DNA from 4 places in the Erwinia rhapontici genome. Region 1 is predicted to be linked to each of the others. Evidence: riboswitches for the same ligand, from Rfam matches in the RefSeq annotation. Region 1 holds a riboswitch; each other region holds the start of a gene.
What was found. A riboswitch is a leader RNA that binds a small molecule or an ion and turns the genes downstream of it on or off. The one in region 1 is predicted to bind thiamine pyrophosphate.
Positions count from the first base shown of each region.

Region 2: linked by a shared signal. The riboswitch ahead of thiB (thiamine ABC transporter substrate binding subunit) and the one ahead of LJN55_RS08730 (TenA family protein) in region 1 are both predicted to bind thiamine pyrophosphate.
Region 3: linked by a shared signal. The riboswitch ahead of LJN55_RS23870 (FAD-dependent oxidoreductase) and the one ahead of LJN55_RS08730 (TenA family protein) in region 1 are both predicted to bind thiamine pyrophosphate.
Region 4: linked by a shared signal. The riboswitch ahead of thiM (hydroxyethylthiazole kinase) and the one ahead of LJN55_RS08730 (TenA family protein) in region 1 are both predicted to bind thiamine pyrophosphate.

Region 1 is NZ_CP085627.1:1,820,448-1,826,214, reverse strand. It holds gene LJN55_RS08735 (methyl-accepting chemotaxis protein) at 1-816, shown strand, start outside; gene LJN55_RS08730 (TenA family protein) at 907-1,545, opposite strand; TPP riboswitch at 1,580-1,693, opposite strand; gene phnN (ribose 1,5-bisphosphokinase) at 2,065-2,601, opposite strand; gene phnM (alpha-D-ribose 1-methylphosphonate 5-triphosphate diphosphatase) at 2,601-3,737, opposite strand; gene phnL (phosphonate C-P lyase system protein PhnL) at 3,734-4,438, opposite strand; gene phnK (phosphonate C-P lyase system protein PhnK) at 4,459-5,217, opposite strand; gene LJN55_RS08705 (alpha-D-ribose 1-methylphosphonate 5-phosphate C-P-lyase PhnJ) at 5,214-5,767, opposite strand, start outside.
Region 2 is NZ_CP085627.1:4,218,460-4,224,226, forward strand. It holds gene leuC (3-isopropylmalate dehydratase large subunit) at 1-119, shown strand, start outside; gene leuD (3-isopropylmalate dehydratase small subunit) at 129-734, shown strand; gene LJN55_RS19470 (MFS transporter) at 807-1,991, opposite strand; gene sgrR (HTH-type transcriptional regulator SgrR) at 2,236-3,897, shown strand; TPP riboswitch at 3,933-4,081, shown strand; gene thiB (thiamine ABC transporter substrate binding subunit) at 4,117-5,103, shown strand; gene thiP (thiamine/thiamine pyrophosphate ABC transporter permease ThiP) at 5,079-5,767, shown strand, end outside.
Region 3 is NZ_CP085628.1:101,909-107,202, forward strand. It holds gene LJN55_RS23865 (choline transporter) at 1-1,773, opposite strand, end outside; TPP riboswitch at 2,105-2,226, shown strand; gene LJN55_RS23870 (FAD-dependent oxidoreductase) at 2,372-3,304, shown strand; gene thiS (sulfur carrier protein ThiS) at 3,301-3,498, shown strand; gene LJN55_RS23880 (thiazole synthase) at 3,502-4,272, shown strand; gene LJN55_RS23885 (HesA/MoeB/ThiF family protein) at 4,276-5,241, shown strand.
Region 4 is NZ_CP085627.1:3,298,552-3,304,318, reverse strand. It holds gene LJN55_RS15410 (LysR family transcriptional regulator) at 1-646, shown strand, start outside; gene LJN55_RS15405 (AzlD domain-containing protein) at 666-989, opposite strand; gene LJN55_RS15400 (AzlC family ABC transporter permease) at 989-1,651, opposite strand; gene LJN55_RS15395 (helix-turn-helix domain-containing protein) at 1,755-2,303, shown strand; gene LJN55_RS15390 (hypothetical protein) at 2,581-3,363, shown strand; TPP riboswitch at 3,475-3,571, shown strand; gene thiM (hydroxyethylthiazole kinase) at 3,606-4,397, shown strand; gene thiD (bifunctional hydroxymethylpyrimidine kinase/phosphomethylpyrimidine kinase) at 4,394-5,194, shown strand; gene fbaB (class I fructose-bisphosphate aldolase) at 5,347-5,767, shown strand, end outside.

The DNA.
Region 1 (5,767 bases):
GATAATTTTCTTAAAACCATGGGATATCGCGCCAGTGAAATTATCGGTGCGCATCACAGCCAGTTCTGTTCCGCAACATTGCGCAGCAGCCCGGAATACACACTGTTCTGGCAGAAGCTCAACCGTGGTGAGTTTATTTCCGGCCAGTTTCAGCGCGTCAACAAGCAAGGGTCTACCCTCTGGCTGCGCGCGACCTATAACCCGGTGTTCGACGACAGTGGTGAGCTGTATAAAGTGGTGAAGTTTGCCACCGATGTCACCGCCCAGGTTGAGAAAAACCAGCTAGAGCGTGATGCAGCCCAACAGGCTTATCAAACGGCGCTGCAAACCAGCGAAAGCACAAAACGCGGTGCCAGCGTGATTGCCAACAGCGTGCAGACCATGAATGAACTGGCAGGTGAACTGCACGGGATCTCTGGCGATATCACCGGGCTCGGGGATTCCTCAGACAGTATCGGCCAGATCGTGACCAGTATTCGTCGTATTGCCGATCAGACCAACCTGCTGGCCCTCAATGCGGCGGTGGAAGCCGCCCGCGCAGGCACGCAGGGTCGCAGCTTCGCGGTGGTGGCCAACGAAGTGCGCACGCTGGCGCAAAACATCAACCGCGCCACCACCGAAATCGAACAGATGGTGCAGCAAAATCACCTGCTGGCGAGCAAAGCGCAGAAAGGCATTACCTCAAACCTGCAACGTGCCGATCGCGGCGTGGAGCTGGCGCAGGAAGCCGGCGGCGTCATCGCTGATATACGCGACAGTTCCGACGATGTGCTACGCGCCATCAGCCACGTCACCGCCGCGTTAAAGAGCGATTAAGCGTCGTCTCATCAACCTGCACAACGGCATTATCACTCCGGCAAAAAGGCCGACCCGAAAAGGTCGGCCACTGCGAATAATCAGATCTGTTTATTGATAAGCCGCATCAAAGAAAGCCTTTTCCAGCGTCACGGCGCGCAGGAAGAAATCCTCACACTGCGCCTGCTGTGCCGGGCCAACACGGTCGAGCTCCTGACGTAAAAAGGCGACAAATTCGCAGAAATCGGGGTTATCGTGCAACGTAATCCACTCGGCGTGAACAAAACTGACAGGCAATGGCTGCGGGGCCTGTGACGCCCAGTCGAGGTACAGCCACTCGGCGACATTGAGCACGGTCAGGATCACCGCATAGGAGCGCGTGGCAGCGGCCTCCAGCATGATCGCCTTGAATCCCGCAGTGGGAGAAGTGTCCGGTTCGGCGTCGCGCTGCGCAGCGCTGACGTCCAGTGCCTCAAATGCGCGCAGAAAATAGGTGTTCTCTTCACCGGAGACAACCCCGGCGCAGCGACCAAAGCGCAAACGGGCTGCCGGGGTGTCGGCACTGGCAATGGCCGATCCGACTAAGGTGAGGAAGCTGTCGAGAAAACGGTGATCCTGGGTGAGGTAAGTGCTCATCACCTGGCGATCCACGCTGCCATCATAGAGCTCGCGAACAAAACGATGCGTGACGGCCTGTGTCCAGGTGGGCTGGCTCAGTGTACGGAGTGTGTCGGTAAAACGAGTGGTCATCAGGTAGTCCTTATAAGCAGACTACCGGCAAAAGAGAGGTAAGTTGCCCCATCCCTTCGCCGGCATTATCCGGATCAGGTGTTAAGGGTCATCGCGCTGAATCTTTTACGATTTCTCAGCCAGTTGCCTGGCTCCCCCTGGAGGAGGAATTAAGTCAGGAATTTTCCGGAACGTCAATGTTGCTGACGCGGGACATCGGGCGAGGCATGCCTCGCCCCTACAGAATGTGCTGGTCAGTGGGTGTTGCATTACGGAACATCGGGCGAGGCATGCCTCACCCCTACAGAATGTGCTGGTCAGTGGGTGTTGCATTACGGGACGCGCGAGGCATGCCTCGCCCCTGCAGAATGTGCTGGTCAGTGGGTGTTGCATTACGGGACGCACGAGGCATGCCTCGCCCCTGCAGAATGTGCTGGTCAGTGGGTGTTGCATTACGGGACGCGGGCGAGGCATGCCTCGCCCCTACAGAAGCGCAGGTCAGTGGGGGTTGCGTAGGGGCGGGTCATGACCCGCCCGCCGTCAACGGGGCTGTGCTAACAACGCCGAAAAACCCTGTAACGTCTCACTCAATGGCCCATCATTACTTAACGTCATACACCCTGCCGCCACCGGCTCTGCCGCACGCTGCAACCGCTGTTCAATGGCGGCTTCATCCTCGCGACCGCGCTGGCGCAGTCGCCCGGCGAGGATCTCCGCCGACACCTGCAAACACACCGGCAACAGCCGCTCACCGTAACGCTGACGGGCAGCCGCCAGATGCAGCCGTGAACCGTTCACCACCACATCCAGCCCACTTGCCAGCCACTGATCGATCTCAATACCCAGCCCGTAGTAAAAATGATGCGCCTGCCAGTCGAGGGCAAACAGACCGTATTCACGCCGCCTGCGAAACTCATGCTCGCTGAGGGCGATATGGTTTTCGCCCCCGGCGCTGGCACTGCGGGTGATATAGCGATGCGCCACAATCACCCGCTCCGGGGCACATTCGCGCAGTGCCAGCAGCAGGCTGTCTTTGCCTGAGCCGGAAGGACCCATCAGCCAGATCAGCCGCCCCATCAGAACACCTTCCTGCCCTGCGCCCAGACGGAGGCAACATAGACCTGATCGCGGTGCGCACGCACCAGCACCAGATCGGCCCGTTTGCCTTCATCAATCACACCGCGATCGTCAAGGCCGATGGAGCGGGCCGGGTTACGCGTTACTAACGCAATGGCCGCAGGCAGCGTCATGCTGTGACGTTCATCGGCGGCAAGGCGGAATGCCGCATCCAGCAGGCTGGCGGGATAGTAATCCGACGAGAGAATATCCAGCAGCCCCAGCTGTGCCAGCTCGCTGGCCGCCACGTTGCCGGAGTGCGAGCCGCCACGCACAATATTCGGCGCCCCCATCAGTATCTGTAAGCCCATTTCACGCGAGGCGCGTGCGGCCTCTTCGGTGGTCGGGAACTCAGCGATAACGCTGCCTACCCCTTTTGATTCAACCACGTGTTCATAGGTGGCGTCATCGTGGCTGGCCAGCGGAATGTGATACTGACGACACCAGGCAGAAATCGCCTCGCGGTTCGGTGTGGACCAGCGGGCCGCCAGGCGCAGCTGATCGGCTTCGTACTCATCAAGCTGCCGATCGCTGAGCTGATATTTGCCGCCAAAATAGGTGCGCCATGCCGCCAGCGACACATACTGGCGCTGCCCCGGTGAGTGATCCATCAGTGACACCAGCGACAGTGCCGGGTTACACATCAGTTGTTCAAACAGCGGCAGCGTTGAGTCATGGGGCAGTTCACAGCGCAGGTGCAGGCGATGTTCGGCACGGTTCAGGCCGTGCTTCTGCGCATGGCGAATCGCATCAATCATCTTATTCAGATTCTCCATGCGGTGGCCGCCATCGCGCACATCGCCCACGCCAATCGCATCCAGCACCGTGGTAATGCCGCTGGCGACAATCAGCGCATCATGGCTGCTCATGGCAGAGTGTGCAGGCCAGTCCACCTTCGGGCGCGGGGTAAAGAACTTATCCAGATTGTCGGTATGCAGCTCGACCATGCCGGGCATCAGCCAGCCGCCCTCACCGTCAATCGCTGCCGGAAGCTGGCTTTGTGTGTCAGAGAAGGCGCGGATCACGCCATTTTCACAGGCCAGCGATCCCTCAACCACTTCATTTTCCAGGATAAGTTTGACGTTATTGATGATCATTCGGCGTGCTCCAGGGCAACAGGTTGCATCACATGCAGACGGTCAGCGATGCGATCGCGCACCGCGTTATCATGAAAAATGCCGACAATCGCCGCGCCGCGCTGGCGCGCCTCTTCAATCAGCGCCACCACGGCAGCGCTGTTGGCGGTATCGAGTGAGGCGGTCGGCTCATCCAGCAGCAGGATCGGCGAGTCGGCAATAAACCCGCGCGCAATATTGACGCGCTGCTGCTCACCGCCGGAAAACGTCGACGGTGCCAGTGCCCACAGGCGCGACGGCACGTTAAGGCGGCCCAGCAATGCTTTGGCACGCTCTTCGCTCTCGGATCGCGACGCACCACGCTCCAGCAGCGGCTGCATCACCACCTCCAGCGTGGAAATCCGCGGAATGACGCGCAAAAACTGGCTGACCCAGCCAATCGTATCGCGGCGAATGCTGAGGATCTGGCGCGCCGGGGCGCTGACAAGGTCAACCCACTGCTGCTGATGATCCACCCAGATATGCCCGCTATCCGGCAGATAGTTCGCATACAGCGAACGCAGCAGCGTGGATTTACCGCTGCCCGAATGACCGTGCAGCACCACGCACTCCCCGGCAGCCACCTGTAAGGAGGCGTTACGTAACACCGGCAGTTCTGCCCCCTGCTGATTGTGCATCACAAAGGTTTTTGACAGATTTTCGACACGCAGTTTCAGATTCATAATGATTCCCGTAGGGGTATTTAAACAATGGATGAGACCAGCAGCTGGGTATACGGATGATGCGGATCATCCAGCACCCGGTCGGTCAGGCCACTCTCCACCACTTTCCCCTCTTTCATCACCAGCAGACGGTGTGCCAGCAGACGCGCCACACCGAGGTCGTGGGTGACAATCACCACCGCCAGATTCAAGTCGCGGACCAGGCTGCGCAGCAGATCCAATAGTCGCGCCTGCACCGACACATCCAGCCCGCCGGTGGGTTCATCCATAAACACCAGCGTCGGATGCGTCACCAGATTGCGGGCGATTTGCAGACGCTGCTGCATGCCGCCGGAGAACGTCCCCGGCAGGTCGTCGATGCGCGACAGCGGGATCTCCACATCCTGTAACCACTTCCCGGCGGTTTCGCGGATCTGCCCATAGTTACGCTGCCCGACCGCCATCAGGCGTTCACCGATATTGCCCCCGGCAGAAACCTGCGCCCGCAGGCCATCCATCGGATACTGATGTACCACGCCCCATTCGGTGCGCAGCAGACGGCGGCGTTCGCTTTCGCTCAGGGCATAGAGATCCTGGCCCTGATAAATAATCTCACCCTGCTGCGGTGCCAGCCGGGCCGAAATCGACTTCAGCAGCGTGGTTTTACCGGAACCCGATTCCCCGACAATTCCCAGTACTTCTCCCGGAAAGAGCTCAAAGGAGACGTCACTGAACCCTTTGCCCGGCGCATAGAGATGCGTTAACTGATTGACCGCCAGCAGCGGTGTTTCGCGCGTCATGATGGATTCTCTTGTTGCTGATGGCAGTAGTCGGTATCGGAGCAGACAAACAGGCGCGAACCCTGATCGTCCAGCACCACTTCATCCAGATAGCTGTCGCGTGAACCGCACAGCGCGCAGGGTTCATCCCACTGCTGTACGGTAAAAGGATGGTCGTCAAAATCGAGGCTTTCCACTTTGGTATAGGGCGGCAGCGCGTAGATACGCTTCTCGCGTCCTGCACCAAACAGCTGGAGCGCGGGCATCATATCCATCTTCGGGTTGTCGAATTTCGGGATCGGTGACGGGTCCATCACATAGCGATCGTTGACCTTGACCGGATAGGCATAGGTGGTGGCGATATGACCGTAACGGGCGATATCTTCATACAGTTTGACCTGCATGATGCCGTACTCCTCCAGCGCGTGCATGGTGCGGGTTTCCGTTTCACGTGGCTCGATAAAGCGCAACGGCTCCGGGATCGGCACCTGATAAATCAGGATCTGATCTTCCGTCAGCGGCGTTTCAGGAATGCGGTGACGCGTCTGGATCAGTGTGGCGTCAACGGTGC
Region 2 (5,767 bases), 2.4 Mb from region 1:
GCAACCGCAACTTTGAAGGTCGTCAGGGCCGTGGCGGACGTACCCATCTGGTCAGCCCGGCCATGGCCGCCGCAGCGGCGGTCGCTGGTCACTTTGCTGATATCCGCGAGCTGATTTAAGGAACTGTTATGGCGAAAAAATTCACGCAGCACAGCGGTATCGTGGTGCCGCTGGATGCGGCTAACGTTGATACCGATGCGATTATCCCTAAGCAGTTTTTGCAGATGGTGACGCGCACCGGTTTCGGCCGGAACCTTTTTTATGACTGGCGTTATACCGACCCCGAAGGGCAAATTTCCAACCCGGAATTTGTGCTGAATAAGCCCGAGTTTAGTGGGGCCAGCATCATGCTGACGCGGGAAAACTTTGGCTGTGGTTCCTCACGCGAACATGCCCCCTGGGCGCTGACAGATTACGGCATTCAGGCCATTGTCGGTTCCGGTTTTGCCGATATCTTTGCTAACAACTCATTTAATAACCAGTTGCTGCTGGTAACGCTGAGCGAAGCGGAAGTGGATGAGATGTTCCAGTTAGTGGCAGCGGAACCGGGCATTCGCTTCACGGTTGATCTGGAAAATCAGCAAGTGCGGGCCGGGGATAAAACCTACCCGTTTGAGATCGACAGCTTCCGCCGCCACTGCCTGATTAACGGGCTTGATGCGATTGGCCTGACCTTGCAGCACGATGCTGATATCACCGCGTACGAGCAAAAACAGCACACGTTTTTGCGTTGATATTGCGGGCTAACCGAAAAAGAAGGTCAGCCCCTGCAACCTCTGTAGGGGCCTGGCATACCTGGCCCGTATTTATATCACGCGCTGTTCTCTGACCCGCCACGACAGCGCAAACGCCACCAGCGCCAGCAGTAACGCCACCCAGTACACCGAGTGATGGCCGAACGTCTCCGCCAGCGCGCCCTGCACAACACCCGCCAGGATCACCCCGGTTGAGATACTGTTGGTAAACAGCGTGGTGGCCGCACCAGGCCGCGACGGCATCAAGTCCTGAAACCAGATCATGCCAATCCCGGCAATAATGCCGATATACACCGCATTAAACAGCTGCAATATCATCAGTGCGCTGCGACTCTGGAACAGCACCAGACCAAGATAAAACAACGCCCCGCAGGCCACCGCCAGCAACATCATATTGCGCTTACCAAAGCGTTTCACGTAGTGCCCTGCCAGCAGCATCACCGGGATCTCCAGCCCCGCCGCCGTCCCCATCAACAGACCGGCCAGCGTATCCGGCATGCCCAGCACGCTACTGATATACAACGGCATATCAATAATATACATCGTGTTACAGGTCCACATCAGGACCGATCCGATAAACAGCATACGCACATCGCGGCTCTTCCAGCCGCTGATATTGGTGATGGGCACGTCTGCTGTCGCGGCCTGCGCGCGCGGCACCGACGGCAGGGTAAACCAGATTAACGCCACACAGACCACGAACAGCAGTGCAGCGACGAGAAACATGGTGGTAAAACCGTAGTTCAGCGCAATGGCAAAAGAGAGCGGTGGCCCAATCACCCACGCCAGTGATAACTGGGCGCGCATCACGGAACTGAACATCACCGCTTCACGGGCAGAGCTGTCAGCATATTCGCGTGCCAACGCAAAAATTTGCGGCATCGCCACGCTGGCGACCGCAGACAAGAAGACCCCGGCGGTAATTAACGTCAGATAATGACGATTGAAGGCGAATAACAACGCGTTACCTATCGCCATCACGCAGCAAAACAGGATCAGCATACGTCGGTCACCACGACTGTCCGAGCGTTTTGCCAGCAGCAGACTGACCACGATCCCCGCCACCGCATTCACCGTATAAAACAGCCCAACCCAGAAGGGGCGCGCCGCCACTTCACGGCTCAGAAACAGGCTAAGAGTGGGGGCCTGCAACGCACCGGCAATCCCAACCATGAAAGAAACCGCCATAAAAGCCAGATAGACCGGATGAATACGACGGCGTTGGAGCGATGTCATGACGGATGCCTCGACTGGCTGAAATAAGAGTGAACAGACTCAGAGCTTAGAAGAAAACCGACGAAAAAAGCCAGCGGCTTACCGCTGGCTGGTGAAAAGCACCATACTCAGAATCAGGGCTTACGCCACTGTGAATGATTGAACGCCATTCCGAAGAATGCCTCCCGCTCTTTCATCTGTTGCCATTATCGCCGTAATATAAGGCAGGAAAAACAGACAGCTTTTAACACAGGGTTCCTCTTTTATGTCCTCACCCCGTTTACAGCAGCAATTTATCCGGCTCTGGCAATGTTGCGACGGCCAGCCACAGGAAACCACGCTCAGCGATCTGGCGGTACAGCTTAGCTGTTCCCGGCGTCATATGCGTAACCTGCTGAATGCCATGCAGGATCAGGGCTGGCTGGAGTGGCAGGCTGAGGCAGGACGCGGCAAGCGTTCACGCCTCACTTTCCGTTATACCGGGCTGGCGTTACAGCAACAACGGGCAGAGGACTTACTGGAACAGGACCGCATCGACCAACTGGTGCAACTGGTGGGGGATAAAAACCGCGTACGTCAGATGCTGCTCTCCCATTTAGGCCGCAGTTTCCGCCAGGGTAAACATATTCTGCGCGTGCTCTACTACCGTCCGTTACTGAATCTGCTGCCCGGGACGCCGCTGCGCCGCTCGGAAACGCATCTTGCGCGGCAAATCTTCAACGGGCTGGCACGGATAAATGAGGAAAACGGGGAAATCGAACCGGATATTGCCCATCACTGGCAACAGATCGCCCCGCTGCACTGGCGCTTCTTTCTGCGCCCGGCCATCCACTTCCATCATGGCCGTGAACTGGAGGTTGAGGACGTCATTGCCACGCTCGTACGCTTAAAAGAGCAACCGCTGTTCAGCCACCTCGAACGTATTGAATGCCACACCCCCTGGACGCTGGATATCCATCTCAGCCAGCAGGATAACTGGCTGCCCTGGCTGCTGGGCAGCGTCAGCGCCATGATCCTGCCGAAAGAGTGGCCGCATATGCGTAATTTTGCCCGTCAGCCGGTGGGCACCGGCGCCTACGAGGTGGAACGCAACCAGCACAGCCAGCTGCGCATTGCCGCCTTTGATGATTACTTTGGTTATCGCGCATTGATTGATGAGGTCAATATCTGGGTGCTGCCGGAGATAAGCGACGAACTGGTTTACTCCGGTGTCAAACTGCAAAGCGAAAGCACCGATGAAAAATCCGAAGAGAGCCGACTGGAAGAGGGCTGCTATTTCCTGATGTTTGATCAGCGTTCTGAGCATGGACGTAACGAACAGCTGCGCCGCTGGATCAGCACCATTTTCAACCCTATCGCCCTGCTGAACCACAGCGGCATTGCCTACCAGCGCTACTGGTTCCCGGCCTACGGCCTGCTGCCACGCTGGCATCATCGCCGCGATATGGCCATTGCTGAGAAACCCGCCGGGCTGACGTCGCTGACCATCACCTGGTACAGCGATCATATTGAACACCAGGGCATTGCCAACGCGCTCGGACCGATCCTTGCCGCACACGGCGTTGAGCTGATCACTCAGGAAATTGATTATGAAAGCTGGTATCGCGGCGAGGCTAAAAGCGATATCTGGCTGGGCAGCGCCAACTTTACCCTGCCGCTGGAGTTCTCTCTGTTTGCCCTGCTGTATGAGATCCCGCTGATGCACCACTGTGTGCCGACTGACTGGGAAAGCGATGCCCGACTCTGGCGCGAGCAGAAACTCTCGCTGGCCGACTGGAGCAAGCAGTTGATCGACAGCAACTTCCTCCATCCGCTGTTCCACCACTGGCTCCTGCTGCATGGACAGCGCAGTATGCGCGGTGTACGCATGAACACGCTGGGCTGGTTCGACTTTAAATCTGCCTGGTTCGCTCCCCCCGAATCATGACGCTTTCGTAACAAAGACGAAACCACTAGAATGAGCCGTTCTCAACGGGGTGCGAAAACATCAGCTGACGCCGGATCACTGCACGACGCCGAATCAATGCCTGCGCAGCACGTTTTCGCTGAGATAAAACCCGTCGAACCTGACCCGGATCATACCGGCGTAGGGATTTGAGAGTGTCACTGACTCAGATCCTTTGCGCATACCTTTAAGGAACGCAAAGTGTTGAAAAAATATTTAGCTCTGCTGGTGCTGTTTTCCCTGCCTGCCCTCGCGGCCAAAGAAACCCTGACGGTTTACACCTACGACTCCTTCTCTGCCGAATGGGGACCGGGGCCTGCCATCAAGAAAGCCTTTGAAGCACAGTGTCACTGTGAACTGACATTCGTGGCCCTTGAAGATGGCGTCTCGCTGTTAAACCGGCTGCGCATGGAAGGCAAAAACAGTAAAGCAGATGTGGTGCTGGGCCTGGATAACAACCTGCTGGATGCCGCAGAAAAAACCGGGCTGTTCGCCGCCTCAAACACCGATACGTCCCACAGTACCGTCCCCGGCGGCTGGAAGAACACGACGTTTGTCCCTTATGACTACGGCTGGTTTGCTTTTGTCTATGACAAAACCAAGCTACAGAACCCGCCGAAAAGCCTGAAAGAATTGGTCGAGAGCGATCGTCCCCTGAAGGTGATCTACGAAGATCCGCGCACCAGCACCCCGGGCCTTGGCCTGCTGTTGTGGATGCAGCAGGTGTTTGGCGATAAAAGCCCGGAAGCCTGGCAGAAGCTGGCAAAGAAAACGGTGACCGTCACTAAAGGCTGGAGCGAGGCGTATGGCCTGTTCCTCAAGGGCGAAAGCGATATGGTGCTCAGCTACACCACCTCTCCCGCTTATCATCTGATTGAAGAGAAGAAAGATCAGTACGCCGCCGCCAACTTCAGCGAAGGGCACTATTTACAGGTGGAAGTCGCCGGTCAGTTGAAGTCCAGCAAGCAACCGAAGCTGGCGCAGCAGTTTATGCAGTTTGTGATGACTCCAGCGTTCCAGGACACCATCGCCACCGGCAACTGGATGTACCCGGCAATCAGCACGACGCTACCGGCGGGCTTCAATACCCTGACCGTCCCCACGACCTCACTGCAATACAGCCCACAGGACGTGGCAACACAGCGCAGCAACTGGATTAGTGCATGGCAACGCGCCGTCAGCCGCTAATTCCCGGCTGGTTAGTGCCCGGCGTGCTGGCTGCGATGCTGCTGGTCAGCGTGGCCTCGTTAGCGTTTTTTGCCCTTTGGCAGAATGCGCCCACCACCGACTGGCGCGGCCTCTGGCAGGATAGCTATCTGTGGCACGTGCTGCGCTTCTCCTTCTGGCAGGCACTGCTGTCCGCGCTGCTCTCGGTGTTGCCCGCCATTCCTCTGGCCCGGGCCCTTTACCGCCGCCGCTTCCCTGGCCGCAGCACGCTGCTGCGGCTGTGTGCCATGACGCTGGTGTTACCGGTACTGGTGGCGGTATTTGGTATTCTCAGCGTATATGGTCGCAGCGGCTGGCTGGCGCAGCTGTGCGCCCTGCTTGGCGTTGACTACACCTTCTCGCCTTACGGCCTGCAAGGTATCCTGCTGGCCCACGTCTTTTTCAACCTGCCACTGGCCACCCGCCTGCTGCTGCAGGCACTGCAGCAGATCCCCGGCGAACAGCGGCAGATCGCTGCACAGCTAGGCCTGAGTGGCTGGGCACATTTTCGTATTGTCGAATGGCCATGGCTACGGCGCCAGATCCTGCCCGCCGCAGCGCTGATCTTTATGCTGTGCTTTGCCAGCTTTGCCACCGTACTGTCGCTGGGCGGCGGTCCGCAGGCGACCACCATTGAGCTGGCGAT
Region 3 (5,294 bases), on a different replicon from region 1:
TACCAGCAGTTCCAGATGGTTCAGACGCTCGTCATCTACGGCGGGCAGCTCATTCACCTGCACCTTCGCCCCACGGCGCTCCAGCTCACGTCCCACTTCTTCCATGGCAGGGCGGCAGACCTCATCCAGCATTTTACGCGTATGAGTCGTGCCCGGATAGTTCATCACACGCGAGATACGCTGTTTCCAGTTCAGACGATCGTCGCGCGATACCGGCACCGGTGGCGTGTTCACTGTCGCACTGGCACGACGGTGATCTTCCACGCGCAATGATTTATACAGACCGGCCATGACAAAGAAGATCACAAAGCTGAACGGCAGGCCCATGATCACCGTGGTTTTCTGTAATGCCGTGACACCGTTCACCATCAGCATCCCCAGTGTCAGCACACCAATGGCAACCGACCAGAAGATACGCAGCCAGTTGGGCGCATCATTATTGATGTCGGCCAGACGCGAGGTAAAGTTACCCAGCACCAGGGAGCCGGAGTCAGCGGAGGTAACATAGAACAGCAGTCCGGTAATGGTGGCCACCGAGGCACTGAAGGTAAAACCAGGATACTGCGCCAGCAGACTGTAGAAACCCCGCTCCGGATGCGCCATGGTCTCTTCAGCAAAAGCCATATTGCCGTGAATGATCTCATACAGCGCGCTGTTACCGAAGATCGACAACCACAGCAGGGTGAAGATAAACGGAATGGTCAGCGTTCCCACCACAAACTGACGAATGGTACGTCCACGGGAGATACGTGCGAGGAACAGACCGACAAACGGCGACCAGGCAACCCACCAGGCCCAGAAGAACAGCGTCCAGTTGTTCATCCACTCGGTTGGACGGTCAAAGGCGAAACTGTTCAGCGTCATGCCCATAAAGCGGTTGATATAATCCCCGACGTTGAGCACCAGCGCGTTCAGCAGGAAGCTGGTATCGCCAACGAACAACACGAACAGGATCAGCCCAAAGGCCAGTAACACGTTGAGTTCCGACAGGAAGCGAATGCCTTTATTCACCCCGGAGGTCACAGAGATGGTGGCCATGATCACCGACAGGACAATCAGCCCGGCCTGCGCTGTCAGCCCTTCCGGTACGTCAAACAACACCTTGAGCCCGTAGTTAAGCTGTACCACGCCAATACCGAGCGTGGTGGCAATACCAAAGATGGTCCCCAGCACGGCAGCGATATCCACGGTATGACCAATGGGCCCGTTAATGCGCTTACCAAAAATAGGGTAGAGCGCCGAACGGATAGTGAGCGGCAGGCCATAACGGTAGCTGAAGTAGCCGAGGGCGATGCCCATCAGGGCATACATGGACCAGCCAGTCAGACCGTAGTGGAACAACGTCCAGACCATCGCCTGACGCGCCGCTTCCATCGTCTGGCCCTGGCCTTCCGGTGGCATCATATACTGGGTGACCGGTTCCGCCACCGAGAAGAACATCAGGTCGATACCGATACCCGCAGCGAACAGCATGGCCGCCCAGCTCATCAGGCTGAATTCAGGTTTCGACTGTTCGGGACCGAGCTTGATGGAGCCAAAGCGTGAGCAGGCCATGAAAATGACGAATACGATGTACAGCGTGGCTGCCAGCAGGTAGTACCAGCCGAAGGTATTGGATACCCAGTCGAGGGTGCGATTAATCCAGCGGTCGGAAAAATCAGTGAACAGGATAGTGGTAAAGGAGAACAGCAGGATAAGCGCTGCTGAGGTATAGAAAACCACGGGATTAATACGATCTTTTTGAGGTTTTCCTGGTATTTCAGTCGTCGGCATAATGTCTCCGCAAAAAATGCTCAAGAAAATAACCTGAAGTCCGCTCTGCGAAGCGCGCATTAGCGCATACTGGGTAACATCCGCCGTATATCCGCTAATTACACTGGGAGAACCATCAGGGTGATTATCAGGTGTAATATATTGATTAATCGTTAGTGTTTTTGATCTACGTCGCCCCCTGAAAGTAAATTTTGTGTAAACAACAACAGGAATGATAGGTTTTATTGATTGAGCATTCAATTAAAAAAAACTTCATCGTCTCATTCTGTCCCATTTTTTCCGTACGAAAACCTCATGTCACTTGACGATTGTCACCCGGTAAAATACAACTAGTCCCTGTCAGGGGAGTCTCGCCAGAGAGACTGAGAGGCTAATGAGCGATTTTTCGCGGCTTAGCGACCCTTAGAACCTGACCCAGTTGATACTGGCGTAGGAAGACGCGTACCCGATGGCGTATCAGCCAGGGTACCTGCCACGTGGGCTGGCTTCTGATCGTCCCCGTCTTTTCCTTACTCTGTATCACGGGTCTCCGCATCGATTGAGAGGCTAACGTGAAACCATTTATTCCCCCCTTTATTTGTACCGGAAACCGCACATCATGAGCCGCTGGTCGGTGATCGGTGATGGCGTCGCCGGGCTTTGTGTTGCCACGTTACTTGCTGAACGGGGTGAATCCGTTGAAGTGATCACCGCAGAGCAGCACTGTGCCGCATCGCACTGGGCGGGCGGTATGCTCGCCCCCTGGTGCGAAGGTGAAAGTGCCCCCGAAGAGGTGATCGCACTGGGTCAGCGTTCCGCGCCCTGGTGGTCGGCCCGCATTCAGGGAGTGGAACATCAAGGCACTCTGGTGGTGGCACCCGCACGTGATACCCCCGAACTCAGCCGTTTTGCCCGCCTGACGCGGGCGCATCAGTGGGTAGAGCCGGCATCGCTGGAACCCGCGCTGGAAGGGCGTTTTGCCCGTGGGCTGTTCTTTGCCGGGGAAGCACACCTTGATCCACGCAGTGCGCTGCACCAGCTACGGGCGACCCTGCAACGCAGGGGTATTCCTTTTCATACGGGCAATCCCGGCGGGACAGTCATTGACTGCCGGGGGATTCATGCAGCCCCTGATCTGCCTGAGCTACGCGCCGTACGCGGGGAGATGCTGATCCTGCACAGTGAAGAGGTGCAGTTCTCACGCCCCATCCGCCTGCTGCATCCCCGTTTTCCCTGCTATCTGGTGCCGCGTGCCGGAGGGCGCTTTATGCTGGGTGCAACGATGGTGGAAAGCGACGATAACAGCCCGATCAGCGCACGCGCCATGATGGAACTGCTCAGCGCCGCCTGGGCTATCCACCCTGCGCTGGCTGAAGCGCGGATACTGGAAAGCGGCACCGGGTTGCGCCCCGCTTATCACAATAATATCCCCGCCATTCGCTACCAGAACGGCGTCTGGTCCCTGAACGGCATGTATCGCCACGGCTTTCTTCTCGCGCCAGTCATGGCGGAAAAACTGATGCTGCAACTGCAGCAGGAAAACCTGATATGAAAATCCAGCTTAACGGCCTCCCGATCGACACCACCGCCCGCACGCTGGCGGAACTTTTGCGTGAACAGCAGATGGATGCGGGCTGCGTGGCCAGCGCCCTTAACGGCGAGTTCGTCCCACGCTCGCGCTATGAAACACAGCCACTGACCGCAGGCTGTGAGCTTGAAGTGTTATCACCGATGCAGGGAGGGTAAAACATGTTTTACGATTTTATTCCGCAGTCACGTTTTTTGCTCGGCACTGCCGGGTATCCCTCTCCGGCGATCCTGCAACAGGCGATTGAGGCCTCCGGCAGCGAAATCATTACCGTCAGTCTGCGCCGTGAAGGGCGGCAGGGTGCGGCATTTCGCGACCTGCTAACCGGGCTGAACAAGCGGGTGCTGCCCAATACCGCAGGATGTCATAGTGTAAAAGAGGCGGTGACCACGGCGCATATGGCGCGCGAAGTCTTTAATACCCGCTGGATAAAACTGGAGGTGATTGGTCACGCTGATACGCTGCAACCCGACCCCTTTGCCCTGGTGGAAGCCGCCCGCATCCTGTGCGCTGAGGGATTCCAGGTGTTTCCCTATACCACGGAAGATCTGATCCTCGGCGAAAAGCTGATTGAAGCGGGCTGTGAGCTGCTGATGCCGTGGGGCGCGCCGATTGGCTCCGGCCAGGGGTTACGCAACATTGAGGGGCTGCGTTCAATGCGTGCCTGGTTTAAAGGCATTCCACTGATTATCGATGCCGGGATCGGCGCACCCAGCCAGGCTGCACAGGCAATGGAAATGGGCTTTGACGGTATCCTGCTGAATACGGCCGTGGCCAAAGCACAGGATCCGGTACGCATGGCCGGGGCGTTTTCTGCCGCTATCCACGCCGGTCACGATGCCTGTCATGCCGGCCTGGTAGAGCGCCGTGATATGGCCAGCGCCTCCACGCCGATTTTTGGTATGGCGCAATTTCTCTCACGGGAGCCATAACGGATGGACCGATATCAACGACAAACCATGCTGCCTGAGATCGGCGAGGCAGGGCAACAGGCCCTGCTGCAAGCCCGCGTGCTGGTGATCGGTGCTGGCGGGCTGGGTGCCACACTGCTGCCACTGCTGGCCGGGGCCGGGGTGGGCTACATCAGGGTGTATGACGGGGACCGGGTAGAGGAGCACAACCTGCACCGCCAGACGCTGTACAGTATGCAGGACTGCGGGAAGCGTAAAGTCGACTGCGCGCAGCGTGCACTCAATGCACGTAACCCGGACTGCGTAGTCGATGCACGGCCGCAGGCACTGAGTGCCAGCATGATGGCCGACGCGCTGGACGGTATCGATCTGGCGATCGATGCCGCCGATAATTTTGCCGTCACCTATCTGCTTTCCGATACCTGTCAACCGCGTCATATTCCGCTGGTCAGCGCCTCGGTACTCGGTCGTCAGGGCTATGTTGGGGGCTTCTGTGGCACTGCCCCGAGTTATCGTGCCCTGTTCCCGCAACTGCCGGGCAACGCGGCGAACTGTAACACGGCAGGTGTCATGGGCCCGGCGGTGGCCACGCTGGGTGCCATGCAGGCGCAGATGACCCTCAGTATTCTGCTCGGGCTGACGCCTTCACCGCTGGGCTGTCTGATCAATTGCGACTTCACCACCTGGCATTTCCGCCCGTTCCGTTTTGACGGTGCCGGTGAGCCTGACCAACCTGTCGTGCCGTTTATCGATCGCCACCTGCTGAACAGTGAAGACTGTATTGTTGAACTGCGCAGCCGCGAGGAAGCCCCCGACAGCGTGGCGAGTCACGTTCACCGGGTGCTGCCTGAGGAACTCAATCACTGGCAGCCCCCTGCGGATTGCCGCATCGTTCTGGTGTGCGCCAGCGGGATCCGCGCGGCAAAAGCGGCGAAGGACCTGCAACTCCGGGGCATCACTCAGCTGGCGATTATGGCGGCAAATCGATAGAAAAATAAAAGACACCCTGTGGAAGGTAAGGGATGACAGCTTTAATTGTTATG
Region 4 (5,767 bases), 1.5 Mb from region 1:
GCCGATGGGACGGATAAAAGTCGCCGCGCCTGCTGACTTCTTCGATCTGTTTTTAATGGAGTGGGTGGCCGATTTTCTGGCGTTATATCCGCAGCTGCAGCTGGATTTTATTCTCAGTGATACACATGCGGATATGATCGGCGAGGGCATTGATGTCGCGTTTCGTGGTGGACGCTTAAAGGATTCCAGTCTGGTTGCCCGAAAAATCAGCACTGGCCGCCGTCTGATGGCCGCCAGCCAGCATTATCTGGATACCTTTGGTGTGCCTGACAGCATCGACGCGCTGCAGCATCATGCCTGTATCGGCCAGTCTGCATCCTCTTCACCGGCTATCTGGCATCTGGTGGGGCCGCAAGGTGCGGTCCAGGTTGAGGTGACTGGCCGTTTCTCCGCTAATACCGCACAGGCCCAGCTTAAAGCTGCGCTCAGCGGGCTGGGCATCTGTTTTTTACCTGAATCCCTGTTATACGACAGCCTGACCCGCCAACAGCTGGTCGCTGTGTTGCCTGATTATGGCCAGCTGAATAACGATTTGTCGATTGTCTATCCCAGCCGTCATTACATTCCGTTGGCGGTATCGACTTTTGTCGAACACACGGTGGCGCTGCTCAAGAAAACCATCGCTGATAAGCACAGCCGTTCATGATGTGATGCGGCTGCGAAGGCTATTGAACACCGGCGAGGCGCAGCAGGGCGGTGACTGCCGCTGCCGCCAGGATCACCCCAATCAGCGGCACTTTGCGCCAGGCCAGCAGGACGGCCACCGCCACCCCGGCGACACGTGCCGTCCCGGCAAAGTGATCACCTGCATAAAATGTGCTGCCCAGCGCCACCGCAAACAGCAGCGTAGTGGCCGCATCAGACAGCAACTTACGCGCGTTTTCAGACAGGGTCATGCGGTTACCCAGCGTGGCACCGGCAAAGCGCATCAGCCAGGTTCCCACGGCCAGAATCACGATCCCGCAGATAATCAGTGCGTTGTCCGCCATTATTTCCTCCTCGCCAGCAGTCCGGCCATTGAGAGCAATACCGGCAGCCCGATAGGCGTAAAGGGCACGGCCAGCAGTGAGATTACCGCCCCGCAGGCGGCGCGGATCAGCGTGGTGCGGGATTTCAGGGCGGGGATCACCAGCGCCAGTAAAATGGCCGGAAACACCGCATCCAGCCCAATCACCTGGGTATCAGGCAGCAGTGTGCCAATCACACTGCCCAACACCGCACCCAGCGGCCAGACCACGGCGACGCCGAGGCCACACAGCCAGAAGGCGGCTTTACGCTGCGCGTGCGTGGGCTGCGACAGGCCAAACACCACGCTTTCGTCATTCATAATATGGCAACCGAGCACGGCAGAGAGACGCGAACCTACCAGGTCACGTACGGCAATGCCAAAGGGGAAGTGCCGCGCATTGACCAGCAGCCCGGCCAGCGCAGCGGCCAGCGGATTGCCCCCGCCAGCGACGATGGCAATAAACATAAACTCTGAGGCACCGGCCAGCACAAACAGGCTGGAGAACAGCGGAACCCATAGCGGGAATCCATAAGCGGTCGCCAGCGAACCGTAGGAGATGCCCACAACGCCGACCGCCAGGCAGATCAGATAAATCGCTTTACGCGTGTCCGGGCTGAGTGATGAAAAATGCCGACTGAACATTATTTGTTTTCCATAACGAACGAAGTTGTCATTATAATGAACGCAGGTGCTTCTAAGATCAACACGAACGTTTCGTTCATTTTGGCGAACGATAAGGCGAAAGATGACACAGCCCATAGCGGTAATTGCGGAAAGTTTGATTCGGGAACGCACACAGGCCGGGCTTTCACTCGCCGAAGTGGCCCGAAGGGCGGGAATTGCAAAGTCGACGCTGTCGCAGCTGGAGGCGGGCAACGGTAACCCCAGCCTGGAGACGCTGTGGGCGCTGTGTGTGGCACTGAATATTCCCTTTGCCAAACTGCTGGAACCTGAAGGCAACAAAACCCAGATCATCCGGCGTGGCGAAGGGGCGAAAGTGGTGGCCGGAGAAGCGAACTATCAGGCCATTTTGCTGGCCAGCTGCCCACCGGGTGCGCGGCGCGATATCTATCTGTTAATGACCCAGCCGGGTGCTGACCGTCTGTCACAGCCGCATCCTGTTGGATCGGTTGAGCACATTATCGTCACCCAGGGGCGGGCGCTGGTCGGGCTTAAGGATGCCCCGGAAGAGCTAGCGCCAGGCGATTACATCTGCTATCCCGCCGATCGTGAGCATATCTTTAAAGCGCTGGAACCCGACACCCTGGCACTGCTGGTGGCAGAGCAGGGATAAAGGGAGGATGGGGACGGAAAACCGTCCCGTAATCGGGTTTTTATACCGTGTCGCTGAATAGCGGTTGACGGGGAGTTATGATTCTATCGAACCGATTTTTTGTTGAGACTATTCTTATCGTTAGCTAGAATGCGGCCTGAAAAAGTGAAGGTGTATTATCATTTCTACATAAAATGTGTATTTGCTTTTAATAAAGCAATCTGGGATTTAAATCAAAATCGGTCAGGTTGACGTTCAGAATGTGCTGGCCGAAATAAATTATAAAATGGAGTTAAGAATGAAAGGCATCAGTAAACTGGTCTGGGCAGGTCTCGCGCTGAATATCTGCTATCTCGGCGCGGCAGTCTATCTCACTACCCAGATAGAGGATGGTGAGTTAACTATTTTTGCACGCAATGCGATTGCTTTTTTACAGTACTTCTCCATCCCATTTTTAGTTTCTATTTTATTGCAGATCATCAGTTTGCCCCTTTTATTCAAAAGCCCAAAGTGGGGACTGGCGCTGGCTATCATTGGCTCGCTTATTATCCTGCCATTAAGTATGGTTTTCCTCGCCGGTTATATGTTTAGCTATGAAAAGCATTGCAACAAGGGCCTGGAAGTATTTTCACCCAATGAAAAAAACACACCTTCACGGGCTTTGATTTTTAAAACATCGATGTTCTATGTGCAGGGCGGGATTTCCCTTGCTATCGGATTGTTTATTCTGGCCGATGGTGTGAGCGTTGGCGGATTATTAGTCTGTACCGGGATCATTTTTATCTCAAATGCGATGCGTTTAAAGCAACGCGTGATGATTGGGGTGTCAGGCGATAAATTGATCCTGACCCCGGCGCTGTATGCTGAAACCTGTCTGATCCCGCTAACCGATGTCACGTTAATCAAAGAAAATAAAAATGTCTTCAAACTGCATATCCACTCTGCTGGTGTTGACAGGAAATGTAGCTTTAGTAAAAAAATGATCGCCGGAGAGAATGCTCAGGCAGACCTTGCGGAGATTTTGTCAACATTGCCAAAAGCGGACAGCGAGGCTGTGGCGGTGAGTGACAAGCCTGAATAACCTCCAGCCCGGGCGGCGGGAGACGTAAAAGCTTGTTTCTCTGCCATCTAACTGGCATGATTCTGAAGGGTGATTATCGCAATGGTAATTACAACACATTGATTTTACTATTTAAATGACTCGGGGTGCCCTTCTTCGTGAAGGCTGAGAAATACCCGTACCACCTGATCTGGATAATGCCAGCGTAGGGAAGTCAGATGCCCGACCGGCATCGCCTTCTTGATCGCCGGTTGGGAGCATATATGATCCAACCTGAACGCCTGAGCCACGCCGATGTGGCCCATTCCCTGACGCTGTTTCAACAGCAATCTCCCCTGATTCACTGTATGACCAATGATGTGGTGCAAACCTTTACCGCCAACGTGCTGCTGGCGCTGAGGGCTTCCCCGGCGATGGTGATCGATCAGGACGAAGCCGCGCAGTTCAGCGCCATTGCTGATGCCCTGCTGGTAAACGTTGGTACGCTGACCCATTCCCGCAGTGAAGCGATGCGGGCAGCGATCCATGCGGCCAGCGCTGCCGGACGACACTGGACATTAGATCCGGTGGCGGTAGGGGCGCTGGATTTCCGTACCACTTTCTGTCACCAACTCCTGTTACTCAAGCCCGCTGCGATCCGCGGCAATGCTTCGGAAATTATGGCACTGGCAAAACAGGCGGTCAGCGGACGGGGCGTAGATACTCAGCATGCGTCAACGGCGGCATTACAGGCAGCCGTTGTGCTGGCGACGGAAACGGGGGCGGTGGTGGCGGTTACCGGAGAAGTGGATTTTGTCACCGACGGTGTGCGCACCCTCAGCGTCAGCGGCGGTTCCCCACTGATGACGCGCGTGGTCGGCACCGGCTGTGCGTTGTCCGCCGTGGTCGCCGGATTTACCGCGCTGCCCGGCGATCGTCTGGTGCATGTCGCCAGCGCCTGCCACGTGGTGGCGCTGGCGGGAGAGCGAGCAGCGGCAGCGGCGCAGGGGCCGGGCAGCTTTATCCCCGCGTTCCTCGATGCACTGTATCAACTGAACCCGGAGGCACTGGTATGAAACGGATTAACGCCATGACCATTGCCGGAACTGACCCGAGCGGTGGCGCCGGGATCCAGGCCGATCTGAAAGCTTTCTCTGCACTGGGCGCCTATGGCACCAGCGTGATCACCGCGCTGGTGGCGCAGAACACCACGGGCGTGCAGTCGGTCTATCGCATTGACCCGGCATTCGTGGGCGCGCAGCTGGATTCGGTCCTGTCGGATGTGCGTATCGACACGATAAAAATCGGTATGCTGGCAGAAAGCGCCATCGTTGAGGTGGTTGCCGAACGGCTGAAAGAGACCCCGGTGCCCTGGGTGGTACTGGATACGGTGATGCTGGCAAAAAGCGGCGATCCGCTGCTCTCTGCTGAGGCGGTTGCCACCTTACGCGAGCGTCTGTTACCGCAGGTCTCCCTGATTACGCCCAATCTGCCAGAAGCCGCCGCGCTGCTGGCCTGCGATCCGGCACGCGATGAGGCCGAGATGCGTGAACAGGGCAGGGCGCTGCTGGCGCTGGGCTGTCAGGCGGTACTGATGAAGGGCGGCCATCTTAGCGAATCGGAAAGCCCGGACTGGCTGTTTACCCACCAACTTGAACAGCGGTTTACCGCGCCTCGCATTATGACGCGCAATACGCACGGTACGGGCTGTTCGCTGTCGGCGGCGCTGGCGGCACTGCGTCCGCGACACGATGATTGGGCTGCCACGGTTCAGGCGGCTAAATACTGGTTGCAGGGGGCGCTTGAGCAGGCAGACTCGCTGGAGGTCGGCCACGGGCATGGCCCGGTGCATCATTTTCATCAGTGGTGGTGACCACGATGGTCCGCGTTTTTTTGTGCGGATCGTTCTGAAAAATGGAGTCAGCAATTTGCCTTAATAACAGTTTTGGGTCCACCCTGTTGGGGTCAGGAAAACTGACCCGCGGGCCATCAAAATGGCCCTCACACATTTTAACAGGAGTTATCATGACGGACATCGTACAGTTATTGGGCAAAGAAGCGGATTCTCTTTTGCAACATCGCTGCATGACTATTCCAGCGGACAACCTCTATCTTCCAGGGGCGGATTATGTGGATCGGGTGATGGTCGATAACAATCGTCCCCCGGCAGTTTTACGCAATATGCAAACACTGTACAACACCGGACGTTTAGCCGGGACAGGTTACCTCTCTATCCTCCCCGTAGACCAGGGCGTCGAGCATTCGGCGGGCGCCTCTTTTGCTGCGAACCCGCTCTACTTCGATCCGAAAAATATTGTGGAGCTGGCGATTGAAGCGGGCTGTAACTGTGTGGCTTCCACGTATGGCGTACTGGCTTCTGTCTCACGGCGTTACGCACACCGCATCCCGTTTATGGTTAAGCTCAACCATAACGAGACGCTGAGCT